4 regions of the Halomonas sp. KO116 genome follow, and region 4 is predicted to be linked to each of the others. Evidence: predicted binding sites of a transcription regulator. Region 4 holds the regulator's gene; each other region holds the start of a gene.

Region 1 (7,622 bases), 490 kb from region 4:
CCATCGACGATTTTGGCACGGGGTATTCGTCACTCTCTTATTTGCGGCGCTTTGCCGCCGACGCGCTGAAAATCGATATCTCCTTTGTGCGTGAAATGCTCGATAATCGCCACGACCGCACCATCGTGCAAACCATTATTGCCATGGCGCAAGCGCTAGAGATGAAAACAGTGGCGGAGGGGGTTGAGACCCACGAGCAAGCAAATCTACTAGCCGAAATGGGCTGTAATGAAGCGCAAGGCTACTGGTTTGGGCGGCCGCTACCGGCCGATGATTTTGCCGCAGCGTGGTTGAACAAGTAGCCACGCAATATCACCGCCAGCGTCATCGTCTTGTCATCACCTTTGGCATACCCTACGCGCCGCCAACCCGCGATGAAAGGAGTGCTCCCATGCGCCTGGCCCTGTTTGATCTTGATGACACCCTCCTGGATGGAGACTGCAGCGACCGCTGGAATTTATGGATGATAGAGCAAGGTTGGATCAGCGATGCCGAGACCTTCATGGCGCGTGCCGAGCAGATGCAGCGGACTTATCATGCGGGCAAGCTAAAGCTCGAAGAGTATCTAGCCATGACCCTGGCGCCGCTGCGCGGGCGCCGGGTAACGGATGTTCAAAAAGAGGTCGAGCGGTTTGTCGCCACGCACCTTCTGCCGCGTATTTTTGAACAAGCCTGGGTCTGCCTGGAAGCGCATCGTAAAGCTGGCGATACCCTGCTGCTGATTTCCGCCTCGTCACGTCATTTGGTCGAGCCGATTGCAACCACCCTGGGCATTGAACATGTGCTGGCGGTAGAGTTAAGCGTGGAGCACGGTATCAATGAAGATGCGCGCTATACCGGCGGCAGTGAGGGAATTTTTTCTTATCGCGGCGGCAAGGTGCTGCGCTTAAAACAGTGGCTGATCGAACAGCAGGTCACCCCTAGTCACACGACTTTCTACTCAGACTCCCGCAACGACCTCCCACTGCTGCAGTATGTGGATTGCCCTGTGGCGGTTAACCCTGATCCGGTACTGGCTGAGGTAGCTAGCGTTGAAGGGTGGCGGCGCTTAGACTGGCGGGCGCCAGCGCCTGTGAGCGCTTCGTCGCCCAACGCTCTGCCAGGAAAATCGGCGCATGTCTGATGCCTACTACCTACAACTGACCGAACAGCTTCGCTCGTTAATCGACATCAACGCCACCCAGTGGGAAGGCAAACTACCCGCTGAACGGGTGCTGGCGGAACGCTTTGCCACCACTCGCGTCACCCTGCGCCAGGCGCTGGCGCAGCTGGAGGGCGAGGGGTTGATCCACCGCAGCAACCGGCGCGGGTGGTTTATTTCCCCCGCCCGCTTGGTCTATGACCCTACCCGAGACGCAGGCTTCAACGACTATGTGCGTGCCCAGGGACGACGGCCACGCACTGCTGTCCTGAAACTGGAAACCTGCTCCCATCTGCCCGCTGCACGCGCGCTGGGCCTGCCGGATGACCAGCCGTTTCACCATATTCGCCGCCGCCGCTATGTGGACGACCGCGCCGTGCTGGTGGAGTCGCTGTGGGTGGTGCCGAATTGTGCCCCGGAATTGCTCGACATCTACGCTGGGCAGTCGCTGTGGGGGCTGTTGCGGGAGCGCTGGGGGCATTACCTGGCCAACCGCTCTATCCGCATGGTGTCTGAAGCGCTATCACCAAGGGATGCCGAAGAGTTGCTGGTGGCGCCAGGCACCGCCGGGTTGAACATTAACCGCGCCATTCTGGACGATCAGCAGCGCCCCATTGAATATGACGAAGAGCATTGGCTGCACGACTCTTTGTGCATCAGCGTGGAGCTATCCGGCCAGCAATGATTGGTGCAGACATCACAACTTAAAAAATCGGTCAAACAAGCGTCATTGCACTGTCATTTAACAACGGCAAACTTCTGGTCTATACCAACCAGCCAGGAGGTCACCATCATGATGCCACGCCGTTTGTTCCCTTCCACGTTACTAGCGAGTGCCGCTGCGCTTGCTTCCACTGTCCTTGCTTCCAATGCGCTGGCCACTGAATTAACGGTGTACACCGCCGTTGAGTCGGATGACCTGCAAAAATACGCTGAACGCTTTAATGCCGCCCACCCGGATATCGAGATTAACTGGGTGCGTGATTCCACCGGGGTGATTACCGCTCGCTTGTTGGCGGAAAAAGATAATCCTCAAGCGGATGTAATTTGGGGATTGGCCGCCACTAGCCTGCTAGTGCTGGAAGAGGAGGGTATGCTGGAGCGTTACGCCCCTGAGGGCGTGGACAACCTCGACCCGAAATTTGTCGATGCCGCCTACCGGGACGGCGAAGACCCGGCATGGGTGGGCATGGACGCCTGGGTAGCGGCCATTTGCTACAACACCATTGAGGGCGAACGCCAGGGCGTGCCGATGCCGACCTCCTGGGAAGACCTGACTAAGCCTGAGTTTGAAGGCCATGTCATTATGCCCAACCCCAACTCGTCGGGTACCGGCTATCTGGATGTGGCCAGCTGGCTGCAGCTGTGGGACGAAGAGCAGGGCTGGGACTATATGGATCGCCTGCATAACAATATTTCCCGCTACACCCATTCGGGTTCCGCGCCCTGCAGCTTGGCAGCCACCGGTGAAACTGTAGTGGGTGTGTCCTTTGCCTTCCGCGGTGCGCGCCTGAAGTCCCAGGGAGCGCCTATTGAGGTCGTCTTCCCAGAAGAGGGCCTGGGCTGGGATATGGAAGCATCCGCGATTGTCGCGGGTACCGACAAGCAGGAAGCTGCGCAAACGCTCATGGATTGGTCAATCTCCCGCGAGGCCAACGAGCTGTATAACGAAGGCTATGCGGTCGTGGCTTATCCCGGTGTTGCCCAGCCCATTGAAAACTATCCCGTCGATATTACTGATCGCATGATCGACGCTGATTTCCAGTGGGCGGCAGTGAACCGCGAGCGTGTGTTGACCGAATGGCAGCGTCGCTACGACGGCAAAACCGAACAATAAGCTGTGATCAGTTGCCCCGGCTCCGGCCGGGGCTTGGAGATGTTATGCCCCCGACAATGACATCGCCGCTATCGGTATCCACAGCGGCGACCCCTCGCGCAACCACCACGCATCTCAGTATTGATGGTGTCAGCAAGCGCTTCGGCAGCTTTACCGCGCTGGATAATATTGCGCTTGAGATTCAAGAAGGCGAGTTTGTCTGTTTTCTAGGGCCCTCGGGCTGCGGCAAAACCACCTTGCTGCGCACGATTGCCGGGCTCACCCGCCAGAGTGCGGGCAGGCTGACTCAGCGTGGGAAGGATATTTCCATGCTTCCACCGCAAGCGCGGGACTTTGGCATTGTATTTCAGTCCTATGCGTTGTTTCCCAACCTGACGGTGTTTAATAACGTGGCTTACGGGCTGCGCAACCGTCGGGTAGAGCGCGCGCGTATTAATGACCGCGTCGCTGAATTACTTGCATTGGTGAACCTAACCGGCAGTGAAGCGAAGTATCCGGCGGCGCTTTCCGGCGGCCAGCAGCAGCGAGTGGCGCTGGCCCGGGCGTTAGCCACAGAGCCAGGCTTGCTGTTGCTTGATGAGCCGCTCTCGGCGCTGGATGCCCGGGTGCGCGGTCATCTGCGCAGCCAAATCAAAGCTTTGCAGGCGCGGTTAGGAGTGACCACCATCATGGTCACCCACGACCAGGAAGAAGCGCTGACCATGGCCGACCGCATTGTGGTGATGAACCACGGTGTGATCGAACAGGTGGGCACCCCGGCCGCGATTTACCATCAGCCCGCCAGTGCGTTCGTGGCTTCCTTTATTGGTAGCATGAACTTCCTGGAAGTGACCGCCCAGGCCAATCGCCAAGCGCTTTTGGGCAACACTCCCTGTGCCTGCCTGCCGCACACTATAGCAGTGGGCCAAGCTGCTCAGCTGGCTATTCGGCCTGAAGCGGTAGCCCTTAGCCTTCAAGCAAGGGCACTTAAGCACCAAGCAGGGGCGCTAAACGGGGAGGTGGTCTCCATCGAGTTTTTAGGCGCCTTTCAACGAGTCACGCTGCGCCTGCCGGAAGATCACCAAACGCTGATAGCCGACGTGCCTAGCCGTGATAGCAGTAAACTTAGCCTGTATGTAGGGCAGTTGCTGGCGATTCACCTGCCTGCTGAGGCCGCCCGACTCTACGCGGCCGGGAGTAGTCAGCAATGATGGCCGAGTCTTTAATAAAAGCGGCGACCAAACCGTCCCTGGAGTCGCTGATCCGCTTGTTGGTGTTACTCGCTGGCGTTGCCTTGCTAGTGGTCGGGCTATTGTTCCCGCTGGTGACCATGCTGCTCAAAAGCCTGCAAGACCGCGCTGGCGATTTTATTGGCTTGGCTAACTTTGCTCACTACTTTCAAACCCCCGCGCTGGTGAACTCGATTGCCAACTCGTTGCGGGTGGCGCTGATGACCACCGGCGTGGTGGTTGGATTGGCGTTTCTATGTGCTTACGGGATCACCCGCACCTGCATGCCGGGCAAACGGCTGTTTAGGATGCTGGCGATTCTGCCCATTCTGGCCCCGTCGCTGCTGCCTGCCATAAGCCTAGTGTACTTATTCGGTAATCAGGGATTTCTGCGCGAGGTGCTGGCAGGTCAGTCGATTTATGGCCCCATCGGTATTGTCATGGGCATGAGCTTCTGGATATTTCCCCACGCGCTAATGCTGCTGACCACTGCGCTGACCAACAGTGATGCGCGGCTCTACGAAGCGGCCGAAGCACTGGGCACCCCCAAGTGGCGTACGTTTTTGACCATTACGCTGCCCGGCGTGCGCTACGGGCTGATTTCCTGCCTGTTTGTGGTGTTTACCCTGGCGATTACCGATTTTGGCGTGCCGAAAATCATCGGCGGCCAGTTCAGTGTGCTGGCCACGGACGTTTACCGCCAGGTGGTTGGGCAGCAGAACTTTCAGATGGGTGCGGTGGTCAGCGTGATTTTGCTGCTGCCAGCGGTGCTCTCGTTTATCGTGGACCGTTGGATACAGCGCCGCCAGGTAGCGCAACTTTCGGCCCGGGCGGTGCCATGGCAGCCTACGCTGAGCCCGCTGCGGGATTGGGTCTTCGCGCTACTCTGCTATGCAGTGGCGGGGGCCATTGTGCTAGTGATCGGCACGGCGGTGTATGCGTCGCTGGTGCAGTTCTGGCCCTACAACTTATCGATCACCTTTGAGCACTATACCTTCCAAGGCATGGCCGACGGCGGCTGGGGGGCATGGTTCAACTCCCTCAAGCTGGCGTTTAGCGTCGCGTTGGTGGGCACCCTGGTGATCTTTTTCAACGCCTGGCTGATCGAAAAGAGCGAAGGCTTTCGCCCGCTGCGCCAGGGGCTGCACTTTATGGCCATGCTGCCCATGGCGGTACCGGGTATGGTATTGGGCCTTGCCTATATCTTCTTTTTCAACCAGGCGGGTAACCCGTTGAACTGGCTGTACGGCACGATGATGCTTTTAGTGCTCAATACCCTGGTGCATTTCTATACGGTCTGTCACCTCACTTCAGTCACCGCGCTCAAGCAACTCGACCCTGAGTTTGAAGCTGTGGGGGCTTCACTTAAAGTGCCGTTCTGGACGACCTTCTACCGGGTGACGCTGCCGGTGTCGCTGCCCGCAGTGCTGGATATCTCGGTTTACCTGTTCGTCAATGCGATGACTACCGTCTCTGCAGTGGTGTTTCTCTATAACAGCGATACCCGGCTGGCCTCAGTGGCGGTGCTGCATCTGGATGAAGCGGGCTACTTTGCCAGCGCGGCGGCCATGGCGGTGCTGATTTTCCTCACTTCACTGGTGGTGAAGTTGCTGCATGCTGCATTGACCCACGTTTTGTTAAATAACGCCCAGCGCTGGCGTCAAGCGACCTAGACGACCGCTGCGCTTGCGATTAAAGTGTTTAAAATATCTGGTATAGACCAAAATGATCAGTCAAATGAATAAAGACGTAAAAGAGCCCTATCTACTGACGCCAGGGCCGCTGACTACCTCTTACGCGACCAAAGCCGCCATGCTGCGCGACTGGGGCTCCTGGGACGATGACTTTAACCAGGTCACTGCCGACATTCGTAGCCAGTTGCTTGCTATGGCGGAAGCCGCAAGCGATGAGTACGCCTGCGTGCCCATGCAGGGTAGCGGCACTTTCGCCGTGGAGAGCGCGCTGGCTTGCGCCACCGATCCGGACGGCAAAGTGTTGGTGCTGACGAATGGTGCCTACGGCAAGCGTGCGGCGCAGTTGCTTCAGATGATGGGCCGTCGCTACGTGACGCTGGATAAGGGCGACTATCTGCCGCCCCAGCCCAATGAGGTGGCGGCGTTGCTTCAGCAGGACCCAGAGGTTACGGCGGTATTTCTGGTGCACTGCGAAACCAGCTCCGGCATCTTGAATCCGCTGGACGCCATCGCCGAGGTGGTGCACGCCAGAGGCAAAACGCTGATCGTGGATGCGATGAGTTCTTTTGGCGGCATCCCCATTAGTCTTTCAAAAACGCCCATCGACGTGCTGGTCTCTTCGGCCAACAAGTGTATTGAGGGCGTGCCGGGCTTTGGTTTTGTGATTATTCATAAAGCGCTGCTTGAAGCAGGCAAGGGGCGCGCCCACTCGCTGAGCCTGGATCTGCACGCCCAGTGGGCGTATATGGAACGCACCGGCCAGTGGCGCTTTACCCCGCCGACCCATACCGTGGTGGCCTTTCAGGCCGCGCTAGCCCAACACCGGGAAGAGGGCGGGGTATCGGGGCGCTGCGCGCGCTATACCCGCAATCGTGATGCGTTGGTAAACGGCATGCGAGCGCTAGGCTTCAGCACGCTGTTAGAAGACGAGTGGCTATCGCCGATCATCACCACCTTTTTAAGCCCCGCTGACCCAGCGTTTGAGTTTAACGCTTTCTACGCGGCGCTAAAGGCGCGCGGGTTTTTGATCTACCCCGGCAAGCTGACCGAAGTGGAGAGTTTTCGTATCGGCTGCATTGGCCAGCTAGGCACCACGGTGATCGCGGAACTGCTAAGCGCCATTCAAAACACACTTACCGAGATGGGCGTTAGCCTTTTACCACACCTATCTTCACAATCAGGGAGCGCCTAATGCAGTATCAATCTCCCCAATGCCTTCAGGCGGTTATCTGCGACTGGGCGGGCACGCTGGTCGACTTTGGCTCCTTTGCACCGACCCAGATATTTGTCGAAGCATTTTCTGAGCTGGACGTAGCGATTAGCTTGGAAGAAGCGCGCGGCCCCATGGGTATGGGCAAGTGGGATCATATTCGGACACTCTGCAATCACCCGGACATCGCCGAACGCTTTGTTCAGGCGGTAGGCCACGCGCCTGCTGATAACGATGTAACGGCGCTTTACGAGCGCTTTATGCCGCTGCAGATTGCCAAAATTGCCGACCACTCGGCGGTGATTCCCGGCGCGCTCGACACCTTAACTACGCTGCGCGCCCAGGGGCTGAAAATCGGTTCCTGCTCCGGCTACCCGGCGGTGGTAATGGAAAAAGTGGTGGCCTTGGCCATCGACAATGGTCTGCAAGTCGATCACGTAGTAGCCACCGATGAGGTGCCCAATGGTCGCCCGCATCCTGCTCAGGCGCTGGCCAATGTGGTTGCCCTAGGCGTTAGCGATGTGGCGGCCTG
Region 2 (7,622 bases), 1.7 Mb from region 4:
CTCTGGAGGCGGAGCAGTCGGTATTAGGCGGGCTAATGCTGGATAACCAAGCCTGGGATAACGTCTCAGAGCGCTTGGTGGCGGATGATTTCTACCGTTATGAGCACCGTTTAGTGTTCAACGTGATGATTCATCTGGCTGAATCCGGTCAGCCATTGGACGTGGTAACGCTTTCCGAAGCGCTGGAAGCGCGGGATCACTTGGATACGGTCGGTGGGTTAGCGTTTTTAGCCGAGCTTGCGCGTAACACGCCCTCTGCCAGTAATATTCGCGCCTACGCCGATATCGTGCGTGAGCGGGCAACGCTGCGTAAATTGATCCGTGCGGCTAACCAAATCGCCGATAGCGCTTTTTCCCCTCAAGGGCGCCCGGCGGATGAATTGCTCAATGAGGCTGAACGGTTAGTGTTCCAGATTGCCGAGGAGCGTCCTAAGACTGGTGGTCCTATCGGCATGAGTGACCTTTTGACCAAAGCCGTTGATCGCATTGATGAGCTGTTTAACCTGAAAGGGGAAATGACCGGGCTTTCCACCGGTTTCCGTGACCTGGACGAGATGACCACTGGGTTACAGCCTTCAGATATGGTGGTGATTGCAGGTCGTCCCTCCATGGGTAAAACCACCTTCGCGATGAACCTGGTGGAGCATGCGGTTATTTCCAGCGACAAGCCGGTCATGGTGTTCTCTATGGAGATGCCCGCCGAATCCTTGATGCTGAGGATGCTGTCATCGCTGGGTAGGATTGACCAAACCCGCGTACGTACTGGGCAATTGGAAGATGAGGATTGGCCGCGCTTAACTTCCGCCGTCAACCTGCTCAAAGACAAACAGCTATTCATCGATGATACCGCGGCCTTATCGCCTAATGAAATGCGCTCACGGTTGCGTCGGGTGGTGCGGGAGCATGGCAATATTGCCCTGGTGATGATCGATTACCTTCAGTTAATGCAGATTCCCGGCTTCAATGAAAACCGTACCGGTGAAATTTCTGAAATCTCGCGCTCGTTGAAGGGCTTGGCGAAAGAGTTTAATTGTCCAGTCGTGGCACTTTCCCAGTTGAACCGCTCGTTGGAGCAGCGTCCCAACAAGCGTCCTGTCATGTCGGATTTGCGTGAGTCGGGCGCCATTGAGCAGGACGCGGACGTGATTGCCTTCGTTTATCGCGATGAAGTCTATAATCCAGATAACCCCGATAACCAAGGTATCGCGGAGTTAATTATTGGTAAGCAGCGTAACGGCCCGATCGGCACCGTTCACATGGCGTTTATCGGTAAATATACTCGCTTTGAAGATTTGGCCCCGGATAGCTACGGTCAAGCATTCGGCGACTAGGTTTTTACAGGCTGGTTTGGGAAGACTGGTGTTTAAAGATGGGCTTGTAAAGACAGCTTTGTGATGAGTCACTTGAGGATGGGGAGCGAGCTCGTATAATGCCCATCCACGACGATATGCAAATAAACGGGAGTAGCAAATGGCAGGTGGATTTCGGCGCGGTAATCGGCAGCGTCTTCCTAAGCTAGAAGGTCGCGGTGAGCTTGAAGCACTGGAGCGTGAAGGGCCTTTCAAAGAGTGGTTAGGTATGCCAGACCTTTATCGTTACCATTTGGTCGTGGAGGGGGAAAAGTATAGCTATCAAACCGAAGATGGAGAGCTGCCCGTTAAGGTGGGGGATAAGGTCGTGTTTCGTTACAAAGAGACCAAAGGCGGCAACTGGATTGACCGTAATTCACTTGGCAAAGCCATCGACCCTTCTGAATATCAATAAAATAACGACTTCTTGACGCTTCGGTCAGGAACTCTCTTGCACTGTTGCCCTCCTAATAGCTGAAAAATTAGTGTTGGAAAATCACTTGTTGAATAACCAGCTACTGTGCGTCTATCTTTTAATGGACGTCACAACACTGCAACAACAGGGCAACAGAAATGTCATAGGGTGCAGTCATGCTGTGCCCTGATGCCATGTCTGATGGCATACTTGATGACACAGACAAATAACAGGAGGGAACCATGGAACTGAAGGATCTTAAGCAATTTGTCGCCAGCCACGACGACTTTGAAATTCGCGTGATTACCCATTCGGGTAGCCGTTTTTATCAGGTTGAGCTGGAAGATGTTGAAGGCGAGCGCCATATGCTGATGCAGCGTTCTAAGCCAATGCTATTTCGGTCGCTGGATGATGCCTATATGGAACTCAAACGGGCTGGCATTCACCGCGCGTACTTAGTACAGCACGTACCGCACGATGAAGTAATTGGCCGTGACGCTCATTACAGTGAGCCGCTTACACCGCGTATGCCGTTAGTATTTTAAGTTTACGCGCTAACCCAAACGCTTCACGTATAAATCGTTAACCCTTAGCTTTACGCTTTTCCCACCACCGCCCGATTCGTATTCGACGACGGGCAAAATAACGGTAACCGGCATTCATCACGCCGTGTACACCCGGTAAGCATGAAATCTTCACCAGCCGCCGGTAGCCCAAAACTGCATAGAGGGCACGGCTGGCATCCATCCCGATATACCACTCTCCTTGGCTATCTTTTAGATGTAGTTGGCCCATCATCGCATTAAATTCCTGCCCGTATGCCTGAGCGTTAAAGTCACTGGCCTGGATATCTACCAGTGCGATGCGTTCCCGGTGACGATGCTTTTTAAGCCAAGCCACTTCCTGCTGACAAAAAGGGCAGTGGCCATCGTGGAAAAGTGTGGCGGGCGGTGACGCATGTAGCGGTGTGTAGTGGCTCATCGTTGTCCTATATTGGTTGGGCTGATCGTATTGGCGGGCGCGTCTTGTAGCATTTTGAGTGAAAAAGAGAGCTGATTGCCAAGCATCAGAAGCACAGGCTTGGCCATGGATTGGCCTGTAGTTATACAACCTGAATTTATACAACCTATAGTTATACAAATGATGCCGATAGTATAACTTTATGCCGCCACTTTCCCGAAAAGTGGTAAGATTTAGCCATCTGGTAGGCTTAAATTTTATTAGTGATCAGTGACACCGTTATATTTCAGGAGCATGAGTAATGACCGAGAATGTCGTCAAGGATCAGCCGGGCGAAGGCCGTTTGGCCCATGCACCTAGCGATCATCCGCCGGTGCCGCGTGCCAAAGTCGGCGTGGTACTCGCGAACTTGGGAACACCGGATGCCACCGACTATTGGTCAATGCGTCGTTACCTGAGTGAGTTCCTGTCTGATAAGCGCGTGGTTGACTATGCCGGTTGGAAATGGCAACCACTGCTGCAGTTGATTATTTTGACGAAGCGTCCATTTTCGTCGGGTAAAGCGTATCGTAGTATTTGGAATAACGAAAAAAACGAGAGCCCTCTGTTAACCACCACGCGTGCTCAAACCGAAAAAATAACGGCGCGTCTGAAAGCACTTTATGGCGACGATGTCGAAGTCGATTTCTGTATGCGCTACGGCAACCCTTCTACCAAAAGCGTATTGACGCGATTGAAGGAGAAGGGCTGTGAGAAAATCGTTTTTTTCCCTCTCTACCCTCAGTACGGTTCTCCGACGACGGCTACGGCTAACGACGAAGCATTTCGTACGTTGATGAAAATGAAGTGGCAGCCATACATTCGCACAGTGCCCGCGTATTTCGACCATCCTGCCTATGTTCAGGCGTTGGCTAACTCGGTACAAGAAGCCTATGACGGTTTTGCGACCCGGCCCACCAAGCTTGTCGCGAGCTACCATGGGGTGCCCGAGCGTTACTTGATGGAGGGAGACCCTTACCACTGCCAGTGCCAGAAAACCACTCGTTTGCTGCGTGAGAAGCTTGGTTTCAGCAAAGAGGAGGTCGATACCGCCTTCCAGTCACAGTTTGGCCCTGAAAAGTGGGTTGGCCCGCAAACCGTCAAGCATGTAGCGGAGCTTGCCAAGCAGGGGCATAAACATATTGCGATTATGTCGCCGGCTTTCTCGTCAGATTGTGTCGAAACCCTGGAAGAGATCGAGGAGGAGATTCGCGATAGCTTTATGGAAGCGGGAGGGGAAACGTTTAGCTATATTCCTTGCCTCAATGACCGTGATGACCATATCGAAGCGCTGCTAAGCGTTATCAATAATGAATTAGCGGGTTGGTTGTCTATTGCCTAACGTGTAACACCTTATTTGCTATAGTCATTTCTTGACAACAGCCGCGGACGAGTTTTTGTTCGCCAGCGGCTGTTTGCGTTTAAGCGTTTGACTGGTCAGTCAAAACCACCTGTTATAAGGTGTACAACTTTAGAATCACACTACTTCAACGCTGGCATGCCAGTGACAGGGCATGATGCCTGGGTATTCGCCTCAACCTCCAAGGTGAGCCTTTCATTTTTCAGGAGATTTCGCCAGATGCAACTTGCCGTTTTAATGGGGTTTTTGCTGGCCGCGTCGTCACCGCTACTGCATCGTTGGTTCGGGCATCACACCAGCCTTGTACTGGCGCTTTTCCCCGCAGGGTTAGCGGCCTGGCTGTTACTACAAGCCCCTGAAATAATTGAGAACGGCAGCTTGCTGTTGGAGTGGCAGTGGGTGCCTTCCCTGGGTATCAGTCTTACTTTCCTGCTGGATGGCTTGTCACTTCTATTTGGGCTATTGATCACCATCATGGGCGCCTGCGTGCTGGTATATGCGGGTGGTTACTTAAAAGATCATCCCGATATCGCACGTTTTCATATTGCACTCGTCGCTTTTATGGTCTCAATGCTAGGGCTGGTGTTAGCGGACGGGCTATTTACACTGTTTATTTTCTGGGAACTGACCAGCATTACCTCCTATTTACTGATCGGTTTTAATCACGCCGATATTGAAGCACGTAAGTCTGCCCGTCAGGGCCTATTTGTCACGGTGGCCGGTGGCTTAGCATTAATGGCGGGCCTGGTATTGTTGGGGATTGCGAGCGATAGCTGGTCGCTGGCGGAGATCCTTAGTCAGGAAGCCGACCTGCGTGAGCATGCACTCTACACACCCATGCTGATCTGTTTGCTGCTTGGGGCATTTACCAAATCGGCTCAGTTCCCGTTCCACTTCTGGCTGCCCAACGCCATGGCCGCACCTACGCCGGTCTCTGCCTATCTTCACTCCGCCACGATGGTGAAAGCGGGCATTTATCTACTGGCTCGCTTACACCCAGAGCTTGGTGGAACGTCGATGTGGGTCGGTATTTTGTCCGTTGTTGGGGCGACGACAATGCTGACCGGCGCGTTCCTAGCGATTCACCATACGAATATCAAAAAGCTGCTCGCTTACTCGACCATCATGGCGTTGGGTACGCTGACAATGTTGCTGGGCATTGGCACTGAATATGCGATGACCGCTTTTGTCACTTTTCTGCTTGCGCACTCTCTGTACAAGGGCGCGCTGTTTATGGTCGCCGGTATTCTTGATCATGAAACCGGTACCAAAGACGTGACGCAGATGGGCGGGCTGCGCTCGTTAATGCCGGTAACGGCGATGATCGCATTGGTAGCGGCGCTTTCACTTGCAGGGGTTCCGCCGCTGTTTGGCTTTATCGGTAAAGAGCTGATGCTTGAGTCTGTATTAGGCGCCAGTAGCTTCCGTATGCTGTTGGTATTATTCGCTTTTGTCGCTTCTATTTTGACGATTGCGGTGGCCTTTATCATTGCGTTACGGCCCTTTTATGGTAAGCGTCACCATACCCCCCTTGAGCCTCATGAAGCGCCGCTAAGCATGTTAGTGGGCCCTGCGTTACTGGCAGTAGGGTCGCTACTGTTGGGCTTAATGCCAGCCTTGCTAGGCGCTAATGCCTTATTAACGTCAGCTGCCACTTCTGTTTCTGGAGAAACGATGGAGGTGACACTGTCACTTTGGTACGGCATCAATGTGGCGTTGATAATGTCGATCATCAGCCTGGGCGTTGGCTTTTTGCTGTTTAAGCGTTGGGATAGTGTGCGAGCCAAGCTTTCATTACTGGCTCCGATCATGCGCCATGGTCCCGAAGCGGGCTATGAAAGCATGATGAACGGCATTGTGCAGTTCTCTGAGTGGCAAACACGGCTGCTGCAAAACGGCTATATGCGTAACTACATTCTGGTGATGTTGATCACGCTTATTGCGCTGATTGGGAATTCAATCTTGTTACGCCATTCGCCAATATTCGCTTTTGATCTGGATGTTCGTTTTCACGAAGTGGTAGTGGCGGGCACCATGGCGATGGGGGCGCTTTTTGCCACGACGACTCGCTCGCGTCTTGGGGCCGTTGTCTCCGTTGGGGTGATGGGCTTCTCTATTGCGCTCATATTTATCCTTTTCAGTGCTCCGGACCTAGCCATAACGCAGCTACTGGTGGAAACACTTACGGTGATTTTGCTGGTACTGGTGCTGTTTCGGCTGCCGCGGTTCTCGAATTTGTCGACGAGCCTTGAACGTATTCGTGATGGCTCCGTCGCTGCGATGATGGGGATCTTGATCTGCTTGTTGATTATGACCTCGTGGAGCATTCAGCAGTTTGAACCGATTTCGACTTACATGATTGAGAACAGTGCGCCGCTGGCTTATGGCCGCAATATCGTCAATGTCATTTTGGTTGATTACCGCGCTCTGGACACCCTGGGTGAGATGTTCGTGCTGGCACTCGCAGCGATTGGTGTTATCGCGATGCTGAAGCTGCGCCATGGAGAGAGCAGCAATGGCAAAAACGGGGAGAGCAGTAAAGTGACCACCAAGGAGCCGTACGATGGTTAAGTCAGGTACGATTATTCTCAATACCGCGGCACGCTTTTTAATGCCGCTGCAGCTACTGTTCTCTGTCTTCCTGCTGCTCAGGGGGCATGATGAACCGGGTGGTGGCTTCATTGCTGGCTTAGTGGCGGCGGGGGCCTTTACGCTCTATTTATTTGCCTTTGGCGTGAGCGCTACCAAAGAAGTACTGCGAATGGTCGACCCTCGCGACTTAATTGGCATCGGCTTACTGTTGGGAATGATTTCGGTGGTGCCTGCTTGGTTTATGGGTCAACCGTTTTTGACCGCCCAATGGTGGACAATTCCCATCATCGACTTTAAAGCGTCCACACCGCTGATCTTTGATATCGGTGTGTACTTCGCCGTACTGGGCTCCGTGACTGGAATGGTAATGACGCTGATGGAGGTCGACAAGGATGAACCTTGAAACATTAGGAGGCTCAGTATGGAACCATTGATGGCAGTGGCGATTGGTCTGCTTTATGCAACGGCCATTTTTATGATGCTGCGTCGCTCTATTGTCAAACTGGTGATTGGTTTGATGCTGCTTTCCAACGCTGCCAATTTGCTAATCTTCACCACGGCGGGCATGACCCGTGGTGCCCCGCCGCTGATTGCAGAAGGTATGATGCAGCCGCCTAGTGGCGTAGCTGACCCTTTGCCCCAAGCGGTTGTGCTAACAGCGATCGTGATTGCCTTCGGGGTGCTGGCGTTTGCAGTGGTATTGATTCGGCGTGCCTACGAAGTCGTTAAGGCCGATGATCTCGATAAGATGAAGGATACTGATACGTGAGGCCTGAAGTTGCTCTTCCCGTCCTCCTGCCCTTGTTGTCAGGGGCTATCTCGTTGCTGTTTTGGCGCTCGCGACCCATGCAGCGCTTTATGGCGGTGGCTGGAAATGTCGCGCTGCTAATAGTCAGCCTGTGGCTGT
Region 3 (7,622 bases), 330 kb from region 4:
ACGGGAAAACGCACCGGGGATTGAATACCTATCCCCCGAAAGACAAAACAAGAAAAACAAGTCAACGGAGAAACCATGGGCTACGTTTGAGATAAAGCTTACGGACCTCCCTTGATGAGTACTGAACCTTCATACGTCGATGACCTGTATCGTGAGCACTCCCGGCGCGTGCAGGCGACGCTGATACGCCTGCTGGGGGATTTTGAACTAGCCGAAGAAGCCATGCAGGATGCCTTTGTGGCGGCGGTTCAACAGTGGCCGGTTAACGGCAAACCTGACAACCCCACGGCATGGCTAATTCGCACCGGCTACCACTGCGGAATCGACCAAATCCGCCAGCGCAGTACTGCTCGCCGTCGGGCTCACTTGCTATTACCCACAGAGCGGTTACCTACAGAAGAGACGCTGGATCTTGAGCTAACGGCTATCGAAGATGACGCCTTGCGGCTGCTATTCACCTGCTGCCACCCAAGTTTGAGCATGGAAGCACGGATTGCCCTGACGCTTCGCGAGATGTGCGGTTTGACCACTGAGCAAGTAGCCAGCGCGCTACTGATGAAGCCTACGACGCTGGCTCAGCGTATCGTACGAGCCAAACGAAAAATTCGCGATGCGCATATCCCTTATGCAGTCCCTACCCAGGAAGAATTACCTGAGCGCCTACCTGATGTGCTCCAGGTCATCTATCTGGTCTTCAACGAAGGCTACTCACGCAGCACGGGCGTTAGCGTGGTCGATATCAGCCTAACCCAAGAAGCCATGCGCCTGGGTAATGAGCTGGCACGGCTACTGCCCCAGGGTGAAGTGTTTGGGCTGATGGCTTTGATGCTGCTTAATGATGCCCGCCGGGATGCGCGCCAGGATAGCGAGGGTGAACTGGTGACACTGGATGCTCAGGACAGACGCCTATGGCGCCAAGAGGATATCCAGGTCGGCATTGCATGGCTGGAACAGGCGCTGGCGCTCACCCCTACCGGGTACTACACCCTTCAGGCGTCGATTGCCGCCGTACACGCCCAGGCTAGCCGCGCTGAGCAGACCGATTGGGGGCGTATCGTCAGGCTTTACGATGCCCTCTGCCGTCGTTTTCCATCACCCATCCTGGCGCTGAATCGTGCGGTCGCCATTGCCATGAATGGTGCCCCCGATACCGGCCTGAAGTTACTCGACGACATCGCTCATCATCCGCAAATAAGCCGCTATTATCTCTTTTATGCCGCTAAAGCGGATTTACTGCGTCGCCAAGGCCAGCATGTTGCCGCGCGCAGCGCCTATCAACAGGCACTGCTATTGGTCACCCTGGATCCAGAAAAACGCTTTTTGAACCGGCGATTGGCAGAGCTCGAAAATTCCCCCTAAAAAAATGCTTAGGCTATGTCGATTCAAGACGATGCCAAACGACTAAAGAGAGTCACTACCCTGACCAACCAGGAGGCTCTCAATGAAGTACGTTGCGCTGGTGTATTACCAAGAGCAGATTATCAACGCCATGAGCGAACAGGCATGGCACGACCTCAATCAGGAGTGTATCGCCGGGGTAGAGCGCTTAAGCACCAACGGCCACTACCTGGCCGGACAAGCGTTACAGCCAGTAGAAACCGCTACCACCGTGCGTGTACGCGATGGCGAGACGTTAATCTCCGATGGCCCCTTTGCGGAAACCAAGGAGCAATTGGCGGGTTTCTATCTACTCGAAGCCCACGACTTGAATGAAGCGCTGCAGCTGGCTAGCCGCATCCCACCCGCCCGGCTGGGTAGCATTGAGGTACGCCCCGTTCGAGAACTCCCCTCTAAAGCAGAATAAAACAGTAATAGGAGAACAGCCATGAGCAAGCTTACACACCCTTATGTAGATGGTTTCGTCGCTGCCGTGCCCAGCGCTAATAAAGATGCGTTTATTGAGCATGCCCATGCCGCGGCCGTTGTTTTCAAGGAGCACGGCGCACTGCGGGTCGTGGAGTGCTGGGGAGACGATGTCCCCGAAGGGGAAGTGACCTCCTTTACCATGGCGGTCAAACGCAAGGATGACGAAAGTATCATCTTTTCCTGGATAGAGTGGCCATCGCGGGCCGTGCGTGATGAAGGAATGGCCAAGGTCATGCAGGACCCGCGCTTGCAGATGGACGTTAATCCAATGCCGTTTGATGGCAAGCGACTCATTTTCGGTGGTTTTAAAAGTATCATTGATGAGGAGTGACAGGGCACCGGTCGACATAAAAGTTGGGAGCGCTCTGCATGAACCGATGGCATGGCGCCTTCCAACCCAATGTCCGGCCGACTACCTGCCAACTGAATTTCGACAATCTTGTCCTAACCTACCCTCCAGCGGCGGTTTCACTAAACGTTATTACTCATCTTCAAGATCCGCTATTAATGCTTTCATTTCTGCGATCTCTTCCCGCTGGGTCTCGATAATCGAGTCGGCGAGTTCGCGTACGCGGGGATCGGTTATCTGAGCACGCTCACTGGTCAGAATGGCAATAGAGTGGTGTGGAATCATCGCCTTCATATAGGAAACATCATCCACCGTCTGCTGGCTGCGCACCAGCCACAGCGCCCCGGCAAAGACCACGATGCTGCCCACCAAAATAGCCAGGTTCACGCCCTTTTTGGAGTACATATCAAGCATGAAACCCAGCATGACCACTGCCATCGTGGCCCCCATGACAATAGCCATGTAAGTACGGGTTTCACTGAAAGTGACATGGTCTAACTGGTAAGTGTTCAGGTACATCAACCCCAACATGATCACGGTCGCCGTCACGATCATAGCGCCGAAACGTAAATACATTTTCATCGCCCTCCTCCTTGAACCAATTATCGGAGTTACGAGTGTAGATACTGATTCGTTACTCTGCCGAACCATGGCGCTGGAATCACCCTTTATGGCTAGCTCCATATTCATGCCTTGGCACCTTAGCAATAAAGGTGGAGCAAAGAGGCTGTCATAAATCTGTGACGAGAACGTCATCTTAACTACACCTTACCTTCATTGTCGGCTGCCACTCTAACTACCACTTGAATATAGACATATTTCGCCGACAGGATGACGACCAATGCATAAAGCCAATATTTGTAAACTGAGTATTCATAACGCAGCTTTGAGCTTGGCTATTACCGGGGTTGCCGCTTTTACGGCGCCGTCGGTGCTGGCCAATGACGATTTACGCAATGTTTGCCCTAATCCCATTCGCATGGCCGATACCGGTATTGAAGGCATGGGGCCTCTAGAAGACGCCTTCGGCCCCTTCGCCGAAGCGTTTGAAACAACGACTGGCCTTGAACTGAAGATGTTCAGCCTCAGCAACCGCACCGCCGCGGGTACCGCATTGCAGTACGATGATGTTGAGCTTGTTTTCGCAGGTCCTTCTGAATTTGTGCTGTTCGATCGCGAAAGCGATATTGAAATTCTGTTTGCTATTGAGCGTCCGCACTACGGCAGCAGCTTTTTTGTCCCCGTCGACAGCGATATCGAAACGCTTGAAGACCTGGAAGGCCGCCGCGTGGCGCTGAAAGATGTGGGCTCTACAAGCGGGCATATTTTTCCCAGCCAGATGTTGGTCGATGCGGGTTTAGACATTCAACGCGACCTGGAAATTATTATGGCTGGGGATGCGCGCATTGCCGCACTGGTCAACGGTGACGTCGATGCCATGGGCGGCGGCAACCGGGATATCGATGAGATTCAAGCTATGGACCCCAACGGTGAGTATCGCGTTATTGCCCAAAGCGATGTACTGCCCGGTGACCCAGTCGTTATGCGCGGCTCTTTGGATGATGCCTGCAAAACAGCCCTGCGCGAGTCACTCAGAACCAATGCCGACACGCTTTGGAATGCGCTGATTGCAACAGATCGCAATGAAGATAAGTTTTTAAACCGCGACTCATCACTCGGCTTTGACCGTACCAACGAAGATTACGACGTGGTACGCCGTGCCTACGAAGCAGCCGGCATCGAACTCTAAGCCCCCCCATTTTTTCGCTACATACCAGCACAGGGATGTGCTGCTTATAAGTAGGTTTGACCATGAACATTGAACGTATCCACCTCCTGTCGTTAACGCAGGAGGTTTTTTTATGAAGGCCATCAGCGTCCACAATCTGCAAAAACACTACGGGCAGTTGCACGTACTGCGTGGCTTAACACTAGAGATTCCCCAAGGCGAATGCGTCATTTTGTTAGGTGCAAACGGCTGCGGTAAATCGACTTTAATGCGCTGCCTTAATGGCCTGACGCCTCACGATCAAGGCGAGATCACCATTTTGGGCGACTCCCTCAGCCACCTTTCTAATTCTAAATTGCGTCAACTACGGCGCAAAGTGGGCGTGGTTTTTCAGCAATTTAACTTAGTGCAAAACGTAAGCGTTTTTCAAAACGTGCTGTATGGCGCCATGGGTCAACAACGTTTAGGGCTACTCTCCTCACTTGCTTGCTTTGCCACTAATGAGTTACGCGAGCGCGCCATGGCATCGCTTGAGCGCGTTGGGTTAGCGCACAAGGCCCACGCCGATTGCCGTGAGCTTTCCGGCGGGCAACAACAGCGAGTGGCGATTGCCCGAACGCTGATGCAAGACGCTGAGATCATAATTGCCGACGAACCAATCGCTAGCCTCGATCCGAAAGCTGGTAGAGAAATCATGGACTTGCTGCTGGATGTGGTGTCAGAGCGACGCTTAACCGTGCTGTGCACGCTGCATCAGTTGGAGTTAGCCCAGCAGTACGGCGACCGAATTATCGGTATGAAAGCGGGCCAAATAGTCCTCGATACGCCTCGGCAGGACGCAGCACTTGCCACTATGCAGCAACTTTATCAGGGCGATGTACGGGTCGACCAAACCTCTGCTCAAGACGCTGTTACCACCGCCATCCCCTCTACCCGCTAATATCGAGAGCGCTATGTCTATACAACGTCGTACCTCATCTTCTCTTCCACCGAGATTTGCTATGCCCTCCCCGTTTACTTGGGGTGTGGTGTTGGTTTTTTTAGCGCTGTTTATTCAGGGCGTGATGGCCACCAACTTAACGCTGGAACGCCTGCTGCGCGGCGGCGTCAATTTAGTGCACTTTATTGGGCGCGCCTTTCCACCCGACCTCGCCGATCTTGATGTGCTGGCGTGGTCAATGTATGAAACCCTTAATATTGCCATTGTGGGTGTCACCATTGGGGTTATTTTGAGCATTCCTTTCTCGCTACTGGCCGCTCGCAATACCTCGCCAGCGCCCTGGATTCGCTCCATCACTCGTCTAATCATTGCCACTATGCGCACTATCCCAGACCTTATTTGGGCGCTTATTTTTGTCGTAGCGGTTGGCTTAGGGCCGATTGCAGGGGTGCTCGCGATTGTGATGGACACTATCGGCTTTGCAGCTCGATTTTTTTCGGAGCGCATTGAAGAAGTTCACCCTGGCCCATCGGAAGCGTTGAGCGCCACTGGCGCAGGTAGGCTGTCAGTGATCGGGGCGGTGCCATTTTGCCGGAAACACTGGCGTCAATGACCGCCACCAGCCTTTATAGCGTCGAAAAAGCGCTGCGCTCGGCGGTGACACTTGGACTGGTAGGTGCTGGTGGCATCGGCGTAGAACTAGCGGCCGCTATGCGCTTATTTAATTATGACCGCGCGTTAACCATTATTTTGGTTATTCTGGTCGTTGTCATTGGCTTTGAACAACTCTCCTCGCAAATCAGAAAACGCGTCATTTAATATATCAAAACCATTAAAACCATATTAAAGACAAAGTAAAAACCGGTGTGGAATCATCCACACCGGTAAAGATCGAAACATGCGAGCTAACTAAAAGCTAAAGAACTAATACAAAAAACTAATGCAACACTACCGCTAACATCACTCTATTAATTAGAAGTGATAGCGAGCGCCTAATGCGTAGTACATATCTTCTTCGAAGTCATTTACAGCATCCAGGTTACGATCGTTCAGTTCGAGGAACATATCGAAATTACTCGTCAGCTTGTACATTGACCCTAGCGCCCAAGCGTTACGCTCATCGCTAGCGCCGTCTACGTCGATGTTGTAGTAATCGGCGAAGAACTTCCAGGAATCGATAGCATACGTAGCACCAACGCCGATTTTATCGAAACCACCACCGTTAACATCGTCATCCCCACGGGTTTCATACCCTACACGGGCAGCGAAAGCATCTGTAATAGCAAATTCGCCCGTAGCGCCAAAACGCACTTCACCGTTACCGCCACCACGTACCGTATCTTCCACATAGCCAAGCGCTAAACGAGCTGGGCCTGTTTCGTAGACAACACCACCCTGAGTGGCGATAACGGACCCTTCGGAAGTCTGCTCGGCTTCAGTCAAACCACGCTCAGAGAAGTGCTTGGCAGAAATAACCGCCTGAAAACCACTCATTTTAGGCGTTTTATAGCCAATAGAGTCGCCGCGTGCCTGGGTACCACCACCCGCAAACTCATAGCCGCGCTCAACGTAGACATCGAACGGCGTCATAACGTAGTTATCGTAAAAACTGTTGTAATTACCGGCCATGAAAGTACCGAACTGCTGGCTTTCCAGCCCCAGGTAGCTGTTACGCACCTCATCGAAACCAGAAGATGTATTACGCTCATCACCCGTAAAGCGCCACTCTACCCGGGCGAATGCACGCAGGTCAGAGGAGATCTGATGGCCAGCGGTAATCCGCAGACGGGAGCCGAAATTGCGGAACTCTTCGCCGTTATCAACACCGTCATCAACACCGCCGCCTTCAAATCCCATGGCAATACGGCCGTAGATTTCGAGATCGGTACCGTCTTGGTCATAAACGGTTGCTGCTTGTGCTGCAGAGGCTGCCAATAGACGGTAGTGTTCAGAATTCTGTGTCATTTCTTTAGACTGAACCGAAAAGAGATGACTTATGACCAAACCTATGTTCGATATGGATGCCGCACTTCAAGCTCTGCGTGAGGGCAAAGACCTCACCGGCAAAGACGGTATCCTGACCCCGTTGATCAAGCAACTCACCGAAGCCGCCATGCAAGGTGAGCTGGAGGCCCATCTAGCCTCGGAGGACACAGCCAACCGCAAGAACGGTTCCAGTCGCAAGACCATGAAAGGGCCGACTGGCAGCTTTGAGCTGGACGCACCGAGAGACCGGACCGGCTCCTTCGAGCCCCAGATCGTCAAGAAGCACCAGACCCACCTTACTGACGAACTGGAACGTAAAATCATTGCCCTGTTCGCACTCGGTAACAGCTATCAGGACATCCGTACGCACATCGCCGAGCTGTATGGTGTTTCGCTCTCCAACGGCACCATCAACGCCGTCACCGACAAACTGCTACCGGAGCTGCAAGCCTGGCGTGAGCGTGACCTGGAAGCTATTTACCCCATTGTCTGGCTCGACGCCATTCACTACAAAATCAAAGAGAATGGTCGCTACGTCAGCAAAGCGATCTACACGCTCCTTGGCCTGAACATCGAGGGCAAGAAAGAACTGCTCGGCCTCTACCTCTCGGACCAGGAAGGTGCTCACCACTGGCTCAGTGTACTCACGGACCTCTACAACCGGGGCGTCAAAGACATCCTGATTGCCTGTATCGATGGACTGAAGGGCTTCCCCGAAGCCATTGAGTCGATTTACCCCGACACCGAGATCC
Region 4 (7,622 bases):
GGCGTCCTTAAGTCCTTTGCCTGGCTTAAAGGCAACATTTTTGCTGGCCGGAATTTGTAGTGGGGCACCGGTTTGTGGATTTTTACCGGTACGTGCTGCGCGCTCACGTACCGTAAAGGTACCGAAGCCGATCAGAGCGACATCTTCGCCCTTAGCAACGCTGTTAGTGATCTCATCCAAAATAACGTTCAGTACTTGGCCTGCTTTGTCTTTTGACAGGTCGGCACTTTCAGCGATGGCAGCAGCGAGTTCAGGTTTGCGCATAAGAAATCTCCCTTTAGTAAACAATCGAACTTTTGTTAAAGAATCGAGCGTAAAGCAAATGCAGGTTGTTGGGCGCGTCATTAGCACTAGGTAGCTTCTCTAGCCTAGTCGTGAACGCGACGAAAATCAGCCTAGCAGCGTAGGTGCTGCTCTGGAAAGCTCCACTTTCCTTCTCACGCAGCCCCCTGTCAACGCAAAACCAATCAAACGTCCGTCTTTATTTTCGGCTAACGCACTGATATCGCCACCTTCGCCTTCAATTCGCCAGCGTTCAGGTGGGGTGGTTGGCGGGTAGGCGACCACTGGCAGCAGGGGTGTTTTAACGACTATTGGCCAAGCGCCAAAGCTGACCAACGTGGGAGTGTCCGCAAGCGTTGCCGCCAATGCCTTGGCGCTCGCTTGCAGCGGCTGCACGTACATGGCGTTAACGCCATCGACGCAGGCGACATCGCCCAGGGCGTAAATATCGGGGTGTGAAGTACGCAGTTGGCGGTCAACTTGTATGCCGCTCGGCGATACGCTAAGACCCGCGGCTTCGGCAAGCGCCGTACGCGGCGTTAGGCCAGTTGCCATTAGTACGAGATCGGCGCTGATAGCCTCGCCGTTATCCAATCGTAATACGATGTCATCACCACTGCTGGGTGTTAGTGAATCTATCGTGCGGCCTAAGCAGAGTCGGATGCCTGCCTCATTGAAGGCATCGCCCAGGGCGTTGCCCAGCGGTATGGGCAGCAGGCGGGGCAGTAGCGTAGCTTCAGGCGCTATGACGCTGACGTGATGACCTCCGGCGTACAGGTCATTAGCAAATTCACAGCCGACCAGCCCGGCGCCAACAATCGCCACCCTTGCTGGGCCTTGGCCTAACGCCTGATAAAAGCGTCGGTAGTCGTCTAAGTCATTAATGGTGAAACAGCGTGGGGCTACGCTGGGGTCGATGCTGAATGGCACCCTGGGCGCAGCGCCAGTGGCTAATACCAGTGTTTCGTAGCTTAGTTTTTCAGAGCTTAGTTTTTCAGAGCTTAGTTTTTCATAGTTGGGCGCTTGTCCAACGTCGAGAAGAAGTGTCCGGTTATCCACATCCAGTGCCGCCACGGGGGTGTGGGTAATGATGCGGACGTTTAACTCATCGCCCAGCTCGGCAGCGTTTCGCTGGGCCAGTTTGTCGGGCGCTAGGCCTTTAGCGAAGCCGGTGGAGAGTAACGGTTTGCTGTAATCGTCACCGCTGTCAGCACTAATCAACGTGATTGAACGCTGGTCACCGAGACGGCGTAGTGCCCGGGCTAAGCCAATCCCGGCCATTCCCGTGCCAATAATGACCAGCGCAGCGTGGGATGAAGAGAGCTCTGGTTGTGAGGTGGGCATGCAGACACCAAAAAAGTCGCTGAAACAAAAGCCTGTTAGTGCTGCATGTTACACTAGTCGATCCGTTTATTGCCCTGGAGAACTTGGTGACGCCTGCAGCTTTTCGGCAAACTTCTCACTTTTCGAGCTGGCGTCCCGTTGCTGCGGCGCGGCCTGTCATGAGCCCTTCCTGGTGGCAGTGGGTTGCTTCTACCGACTCGTTAACCGCCCGCTTAATAACCGCTGGTGGTGAGAAACAGTTTCGGGTGCGGCTGCTACGCCAGGGCGTAGGCTGGCCGCGAGAGGATGAGGCACGGGCGTTGGGCATTGCTCCCAAGCGCTACGCATGGCTGCGTGAAGTCGCGCTGTGCTTGGATGAAACACCGTGGGTGGTAGCGCGCTCCGTCGCCCCGCTTACGCAGTTAAAGGGCCAGCGTTTGGAAGGGTTAGGTGAGCGCTCGCTAGGCAGTTGGTTATTTCGTCAGCCAGGTTTAATTCGCGGGCCGCTTGAAGCCACTACCCAATCCCCCTTATTTGCTCGTATGAACGGTATCGAGAGCGACTGTACCTGGGGCCGACGCTCAGTGTTTTATCACGGCGGTAAGCACGGTGGACTGTCGTTGTTGGTGCAGGAGTATTTTTTGCGTGCGATGGCGGATGACCTTGACCTGCCATCGCGCTAGGCTAGCGCCTGCATCTTATTTTTCGTGAGGTAAGCATGGATCGTTCACTGTTGCGGCCGAAGGGATGGGCTCGCGTGGCAGATTTTATACAGCTGATGCGTTTGGATCGACCCATTGGCACTTGGTTGTTGATGTGGCCGACGCTTTGGGCGCTGTGGATTGCCGCTAAAGGGGTACCCGGCCGTGATGTACTGCTGATTTTTGTGGCCGGTGTTTACGTCATGCGCGCGGCTGGCTGTGTGGTGAACGATTATGCAGATCGCCATTTCGATGGCCATGTGAAACGCACTAAGCATCGCCCGCTCGCCACCGGTCGAATCAGCGAAACCGAGGCTCAATTGTTGTTTATTGGTTTGGTGGCCACAGCGTTTATTTTGGTGCTACTGACTAATTGGTTTACGGTGCTGCTCTCGCTGGGCGGAGTATTTCTGGCGGTTATTTACCCGTTCATGAAGCGTTATACGCACTTTCCCCAGGTGGTGCTGGGGGCGGCATTCTCATGGGCAATTCCAATGGCCTTTGGCGCCGTGCTGGGCCATGTGCCGTTGGAAGCGTGGCTGCTTTTCGGTGCAAACGTGCTATGGACGGTGGCGTACGACACGCAATACGCCATGGTCGATCGCGACGATGATTTAAAAATTGGTATTAAATCGACAGCTGTGCTGTTTGGCGACGCGGATCGCCTAATAATCGGCCTACTCCAGGTAGCCACCCTGGGGTTGCTGGCATGGGTAGGCTGGCGGGTTGGGTTAGGTGGGTTCTTTTGGCTAGGGCTCGCTGCAATGGCGGCAACTTTCCTGCATCAGCAGCGCTTAATTCGTTATCAGGAGCGGGATCTCTGTTTCCAGGCGTTTCTGAATAATCACTGGTCGGGGCTGCTGATTTTTGCGGGTATTGCGCTAAGTTGGTGGCCTGCGGCGGGTCAGTAACTGCCATTGTCATGTAACTGTCATCAAGTCATGGTGTTATCGTCACTGACATGTCATTGAACTGTTTTTCTTTGAACTGGCTTTTTTGCACACCGTGAGGCTCTGGTATGACCGCCAAAACCGTTCTGATTGTCGATGATGAATCGTCGATTCGCGAGATGATCGCGGTAGCGCTGGAAATGGCTGACTACCGTGTGCTCGAAGCAGATAACGCCCAGGATGCTCATGCCATGGTGGTTGACCACCAACCTGATTTATTGCTGCTTGACTGGATGATGCCTGGCACCAGCGGTATTGAGCTGGCTAGGCGCTTGAAGCGCGAAGAAGCTACCGCCGAGATCCCGATTATTATGCTCACCGCTAAAGGCGAAGAGGATAATAAGATCCAAGGGCTTGAAGCTGGCGCCGATGACTATATCACCAAGCCCTTTTCGCCCCGCGAATTGGTGGCACGGTTAAAAGCAGTGCTGCGCCGCGCGACGCCCCGTGGCGTTGAGGACCCAATTGAGATTAATGGCCTGTTGCTTGACCCGGTAAGTCACCGGGTAAGCGCTCACGGCAAAGCGTTGGAAATGGGTCCGACCGAGTATCGTCTTCTGCAGTTTTTTATGACTCACCAAGAGCGCGCTTACACACGCAGCCAGCTGCTTGACCAAGTGTGGGGCGGCAATGTTTACGTTGAAGAGCGCACGGTCGATGTGCATATTCGCCGCTTACGAAAAGCGCTGGGCGATGTGCATCAAAACCTGATTCAAACGGTTCGGGGTACCGGATACCGTTTCTCTGCACGGGTGTAAATGTGCGCCTATGGAGCCGTGAACTGTGGCGTCTAGCGTGGCTGGCCACACTGGGTACTTGCTTAGGCTGGTTATTGGGCTCAGCAGGGCTAGGGCTTGCGGCAGGGCTTGCAGTATGTCTGTTCTATCACTTGCGGCAGCTACGCGAACTTTATTTATGGCTAACCCTACATCCTCACGATGAGCCGCCTGCCGCTCACGGTATGTGGGGTGAATTGTTTGATCGTTTATACCGCTATCAGAAAAGCCAGCGTATAACGCAAAGTCGGCTGCGCGCTACCTTGGCCCGTATTCAAGAGTCGTCTGAAGCGATGCGCGACAGTGTGGTCATGCTCGACCGCCACGGTGATCTGGAATGGTGGAACAGTGCTGCAACGAACATGCTGGGGCTACAAACCGCCCATGATCGTGGTCAACACATTACCAACCTACTGCGCGAGCCAAGTTTCATCCGCTATTTCAATGCGCGGGAGTATGGCGAGCCGCTAACGCTGACGTCGCCGATTGACGAGCGTCGAATCCTGCAGTATCAAATTACCCTGTACGGCGACGATGAACGGCTGGTAATGGCCCGGGATATCACGCGCTTGCACCGCCTGGAACAGATGCGGCGCGACTTTGTTGCCAACGTCTCTCACGAGCTGCGCACGCCGCTAACCGTCCTTTCCGGCTATCTGGAAACCTACAGCGATATTGCTGACCAGTTGCCGCCGCGTTTGGGCAAAAGCATCAACCAGATGCAGGAACAGACGCAGCGAATGCAAAACCTGGTCAATGATCTATTGCTGCTCTCCCGGTTGGAAATCGACCAGGGGGGGGAAGATCACCATCCGCTGTCGTTAGGGCCTTTGCTACAAAGCATTTGTGATGATGCGCTGGCGCTGTCGAATCAGCGTCATACCATTACAGTCGCGCTTGAAAGCGATGCACGCCTGCTGGGTAGTGAACAGGAAATTCGTAGCGCCATCTCTAACCTCGCTTTCAATGCCGTTCGCTATACGCCAGCAGGTAGCCACATCACATTACGCTGGAAAGCTAGCGCGACTGGTGGCGGCTATATCGATGTGGAAGACAATGGTGAAGGGATTGATCCTGTCCATATTCCCCGACTAACCGAACGTTTTTACCGTGTCGACAAAGGCCGCAGCACCGCAACTGGCGGCACTGGCTTAGGCTTGGCAATCGTCAAGCACGTACTATTACGCCACGATGCGCAATTACAGATTGAATCCCACCCGGGTAAAGGGGCGCTTTTTCGCTGCTCATTTCCCGCTTCACGTCTTGTATAGGTCTCAGTAAGCGACCTTTCGCACCATACCTGTAAAGGTGTGCAATATTGGCATGTGAGGTTGGTAAGAGTTTACTCATGTGCCATTTTTATACAGTTTTTAGGCTTGGTATTTCGATGTTAACAGAGTGATATAGCTTAACTTGTTTTAATTAAGTCATTGATTTTTATTTGTTTAATTTTATTTTTTTGTTTTTGGCATGCCCGCTGCATTGTTAAAAAAAAGGAAGACGACCGCAGGAAATGCTGGCTTGTATATAAGCCCTTCTTTCTTAACCAAGCGGTAATAAACAGCGATCGGAGGTGGAATATGATGTCCAAGGATTTACTCAAGAAAGCTGGCATTTTAGGTGTATCTTTTGGTTTGATGGCAAGCCCGTTAGCCTTTGCTCAAACAGATGAAAATTCAGCTATTGATGAAAATCAGGGAATTACAGCTGAAGAGCAACCAATGGATCCCCAAGGTACTGATAGTTCAGACGGTCATGATACTAAAGACATGACTAACGATTTAACCCATGACGAAGGTGATGGAGCCAGCGACATGGATCCTCAGTCAAGCGATCACTCAGATGACGCTGAGTATGACGACGATGAGCTTGTAGAAGAAAACAGCGGTAGTTAATTGTTAATTATCATTTAGATATCAAAGAACGTCTTTTCAACGGATGAAAAGGTAATTGATAGGATGTTATAAAGGCAAGGATGCTTTTCAGGTTCAAGGATGAATCACTAGGAAATCAAACGTTAGTCAGGGTTAATTCCAAGGCTGGAGTCCGCTACAAGGAGTGGAAGCTAACGTTAGTTATTACCTATAGCCTATTCTGATATCGGACCCCGCCAGTCGGGGTCTGATTTTTTGCTGCCTGCTTTTTGTGGGCTTCTTCTACTGCATTTCCCTATTTTTACCTACCTACCTACCTACCTACCTACCTTTTTGAGTGCATATCGTGAGCTACTCTCGCCCCTTTCATCCATGAGTAGTCTAGTTCATCCATGAGTAGTCTAGGTTTTGTACGAAAAGTCGGCGTGCGAAGACTAGACAAGGCAAAATTAACGAGAAAGCGGAGTTTACGAGGTGTAAATGAGCATTTCGAGGCGATTTTTAACGCCGTATTGTCGAGCGCAGGCAGTTTTCGTACAAAGCCTAAGTCTACTACTCGATAACGTAGCACAGGCGCGATGAGGTTAGCTTTAAAAGTAATTCTTAATATTAGCGTTTGAGGATGAGTGTGCCATAAAGGCACAGACAATTTTGCGCATGTGTCATTTGTGCACATGTATTTTGCGTGCTTTTGTTTTTAGTGGCTTAATATTGTGCGCAATTGATAATTAATAAGTGATTGTTTTTATTTAATTTTATTAAATATAGTGGAGGTTGGCACGGTAACTGCTTTATCAGGGCAGTGAAGTCACCGCAGAGAGAAGCAAGCCAGCAGGCCCTTCTTTCTTCACTTCAGCGGTATTAAGCAGTCATTTGGAGTAATACTATGTTTAACGTTCTTTTTAAAAAATCAGCTGTTGTAGGACTTGCATTCGGTTTGCTGGCGAGCCCAGTTGCATTCGCAAATTTTTCCATCAAAGCTAATCAAGATCTGTCTGTTAATGATGAACCAATTCAGGCTCAATCACAGCGCACACATGAACAAGCAGTTTTTACCTCATCTGATTTGATGTACGACGTAGGTGATCGCCCTAATGTTATTAAGGCAGAATCCCATCGTACTAGTGTTCAAGCAGAATATACCGCTAAAGATTTGACGCATGACGTAGGCGATGGCAACGCTTGGTAACAAAAGTTTGCAATTAAGCGGAATGTATTACGTTTGAGGTGTGAGTTAATCACGCAGATGCGTGTCACACCGATAGGGATGCAGGTCGATTCAAGGAGTGAATCAATCGACAATCAGAGCGCTGGTCAGGGTTAAATTCCAAGGTTGGAGCAGTCCCGCAAAAGGAAAGGAAGCTAGCGCTAGTCATTGTCAAAGTATTGTGTCCTTAGACCCCGCTGATGCGGGGTCTGATTTTTTGTGACATCCCACACTCTCTCAAACCATTTTTCTCTCGTTTAAGGTGCTGCTTTCTAGGGGAGCCTAATTTCATTGCGTCGCTATGTATAGATAGCAGCCATATGAGTAATTAATGCACAATCATTTTGGGTACAAAAGGGTTGGTTAATTATTTTTAAGCGATATTTTGGTGTAAGTGTTTAATTATTAAATAATAATTTATATGTCTTTTTTGTCGCCTAATGTGCAACGTAAAGCGTAACAGCCGTTCTAATCATCATCGAACGGAATCCATGAATAATGAGGAGAAC

Evidence for each region. Region 4 encodes PhoB, which activates phosphate uptake and scavenging genes when phosphate is short. Its sites were predicted from a motif close to TGTCATANNNNTGTCANA; they were not measured.
Region 1: the regulator PhoB is predicted to act here: its motif matches at 1,867-1,884, upstream of KO116_RS02820 (putative 2-aminoethylphosphonate ABC transporter substrate-binding protein).
Region 2: the regulator PhoB is predicted to act here: its motif matches at 1,891-1,908, upstream of KO116_RS08165 (DUF6482 family protein).
Region 3: the regulator PhoB is predicted to act here: its motif matches at 2,944-2,961, upstream of phnD (phosphate/phosphite/phosphonate ABC transporter substrate-binding protein).

What each region holds. Positions count from the first base shown of each region.
Region 1 is NZ_CP011052.1:603,434-611,055, forward strand. It holds gene KO116_RS02805 (EAL domain-containing protein) at 1-302, shown strand, start outside; gene KO116_RS02810 (HAD family hydrolase) at 392-1,123, shown strand; gene KO116_RS02815 (UTRA domain-containing protein) at 1,116-1,826, shown strand; gene KO116_RS02820 (putative 2-aminoethylphosphonate ABC transporter substrate-binding protein) at 1,935-2,978, shown strand; gene KO116_RS02825 (putative 2-aminoethylphosphonate ABC transporter ATP-binding protein) at 3,023-4,168, shown strand; gene KO116_RS02830 (putative 2-aminoethylphosphonate ABC transporter permease subunit) at 4,165-5,859, shown strand; gene KO116_RS02835 (2-aminoethylphosphonate--pyruvate transaminase) at 5,924-7,072, shown strand; gene phnX (phosphonoacetaldehyde hydrolase) at 7,072-7,622, shown strand, end outside.
Region 2 is NZ_CP011052.1:1,765,483-1,773,104, forward strand. It holds gene dnaB (replicative DNA helicase) at 1-1,331, shown strand, start outside; gene KO116_RS08160 (hypothetical protein) at 1,471-1,764, shown strand; gene KO116_RS08165 (DUF6482 family protein) at 2,007-2,309, shown strand; gene KO116_RS08170 (thiol-disulfide oxidoreductase DCC family protein) at 2,347-2,745, opposite strand; gene hemH (ferrochelatase) at 3,026-4,105, shown strand; gene KO116_RS08180 (putative monovalent cation/H+ antiporter subunit A) at 4,343-6,694, shown strand; gene KO116_RS08185 (Na+/H+ antiporter subunit B) at 6,687-7,118, shown strand; gene KO116_RS08190 (Na+/H+ antiporter subunit C) at 7,137-7,484, shown strand; gene KO116_RS08195 (Na+/H+ antiporter subunit D) at 7,481-7,622, shown strand, end outside.
Region 3 is NZ_CP011052.1:4,438,459-4,446,080, forward strand. It holds gene KO116_RS20320 (sn-glycerol-3-phosphate import ATP-binding protein UgpC) at 1-24, shown strand, start outside; gene KO116_RS20325 (RNA polymerase sigma factor) at 115-1,359, shown strand; gene KO116_RS20330 (YciI family protein) at 1,442-1,804, shown strand; gene KO116_RS20335 (DUF1428 domain-containing protein) at 1,826-2,197, shown strand; gene KO116_RS20340 (DUF305 domain-containing protein) at 2,348-2,797, opposite strand; gene phnD (phosphate/phosphite/phosphonate ABC transporter substrate-binding protein) at 3,057-3,965, shown strand; gene phnC (phosphonate ABC transporter ATP-binding protein) at 4,078-4,884, shown strand; gene KO116_RS20355 (PhnE/PtxC family ABC transporter permease) at 4,946-5,497, shown strand; gene KO116_RS25535 (PhnE/PtxC family ABC transporter permease) at 5,494-5,703, shown strand; gene KO116_RS20360 (porin) at 5,857-6,849, opposite strand; gene KO116_RS20365 (IS256 family transposase) at 6,881-7,622, shown strand, end outside.
Region 4 is NZ_CP011052.1:115,175-122,796, forward strand. It holds gene KO116_RS00565 (HU family DNA-binding protein) at 1-264, opposite strand, end outside; gene KO116_RS00570 (NAD(P)/FAD-dependent oxidoreductase) at 391-1,626, opposite strand; gene KO116_RS00575 (chorismate--pyruvate lyase family protein) at 1,665-2,288, shown strand; gene ubiA (4-hydroxybenzoate octaprenyltransferase) at 2,324-3,217, shown strand; gene phoB (phosphate regulon transcriptional regulator PhoB) at 3,325-4,014, shown strand; gene phoR (phosphate regulon sensor histidine kinase PhoR) at 4,017-5,303, shown strand; gene KO116_RS00595 (hypothetical protein) at 5,613-5,927, shown strand; gene KO116_RS00600 (hypothetical protein) at 6,793-7,095, shown strand.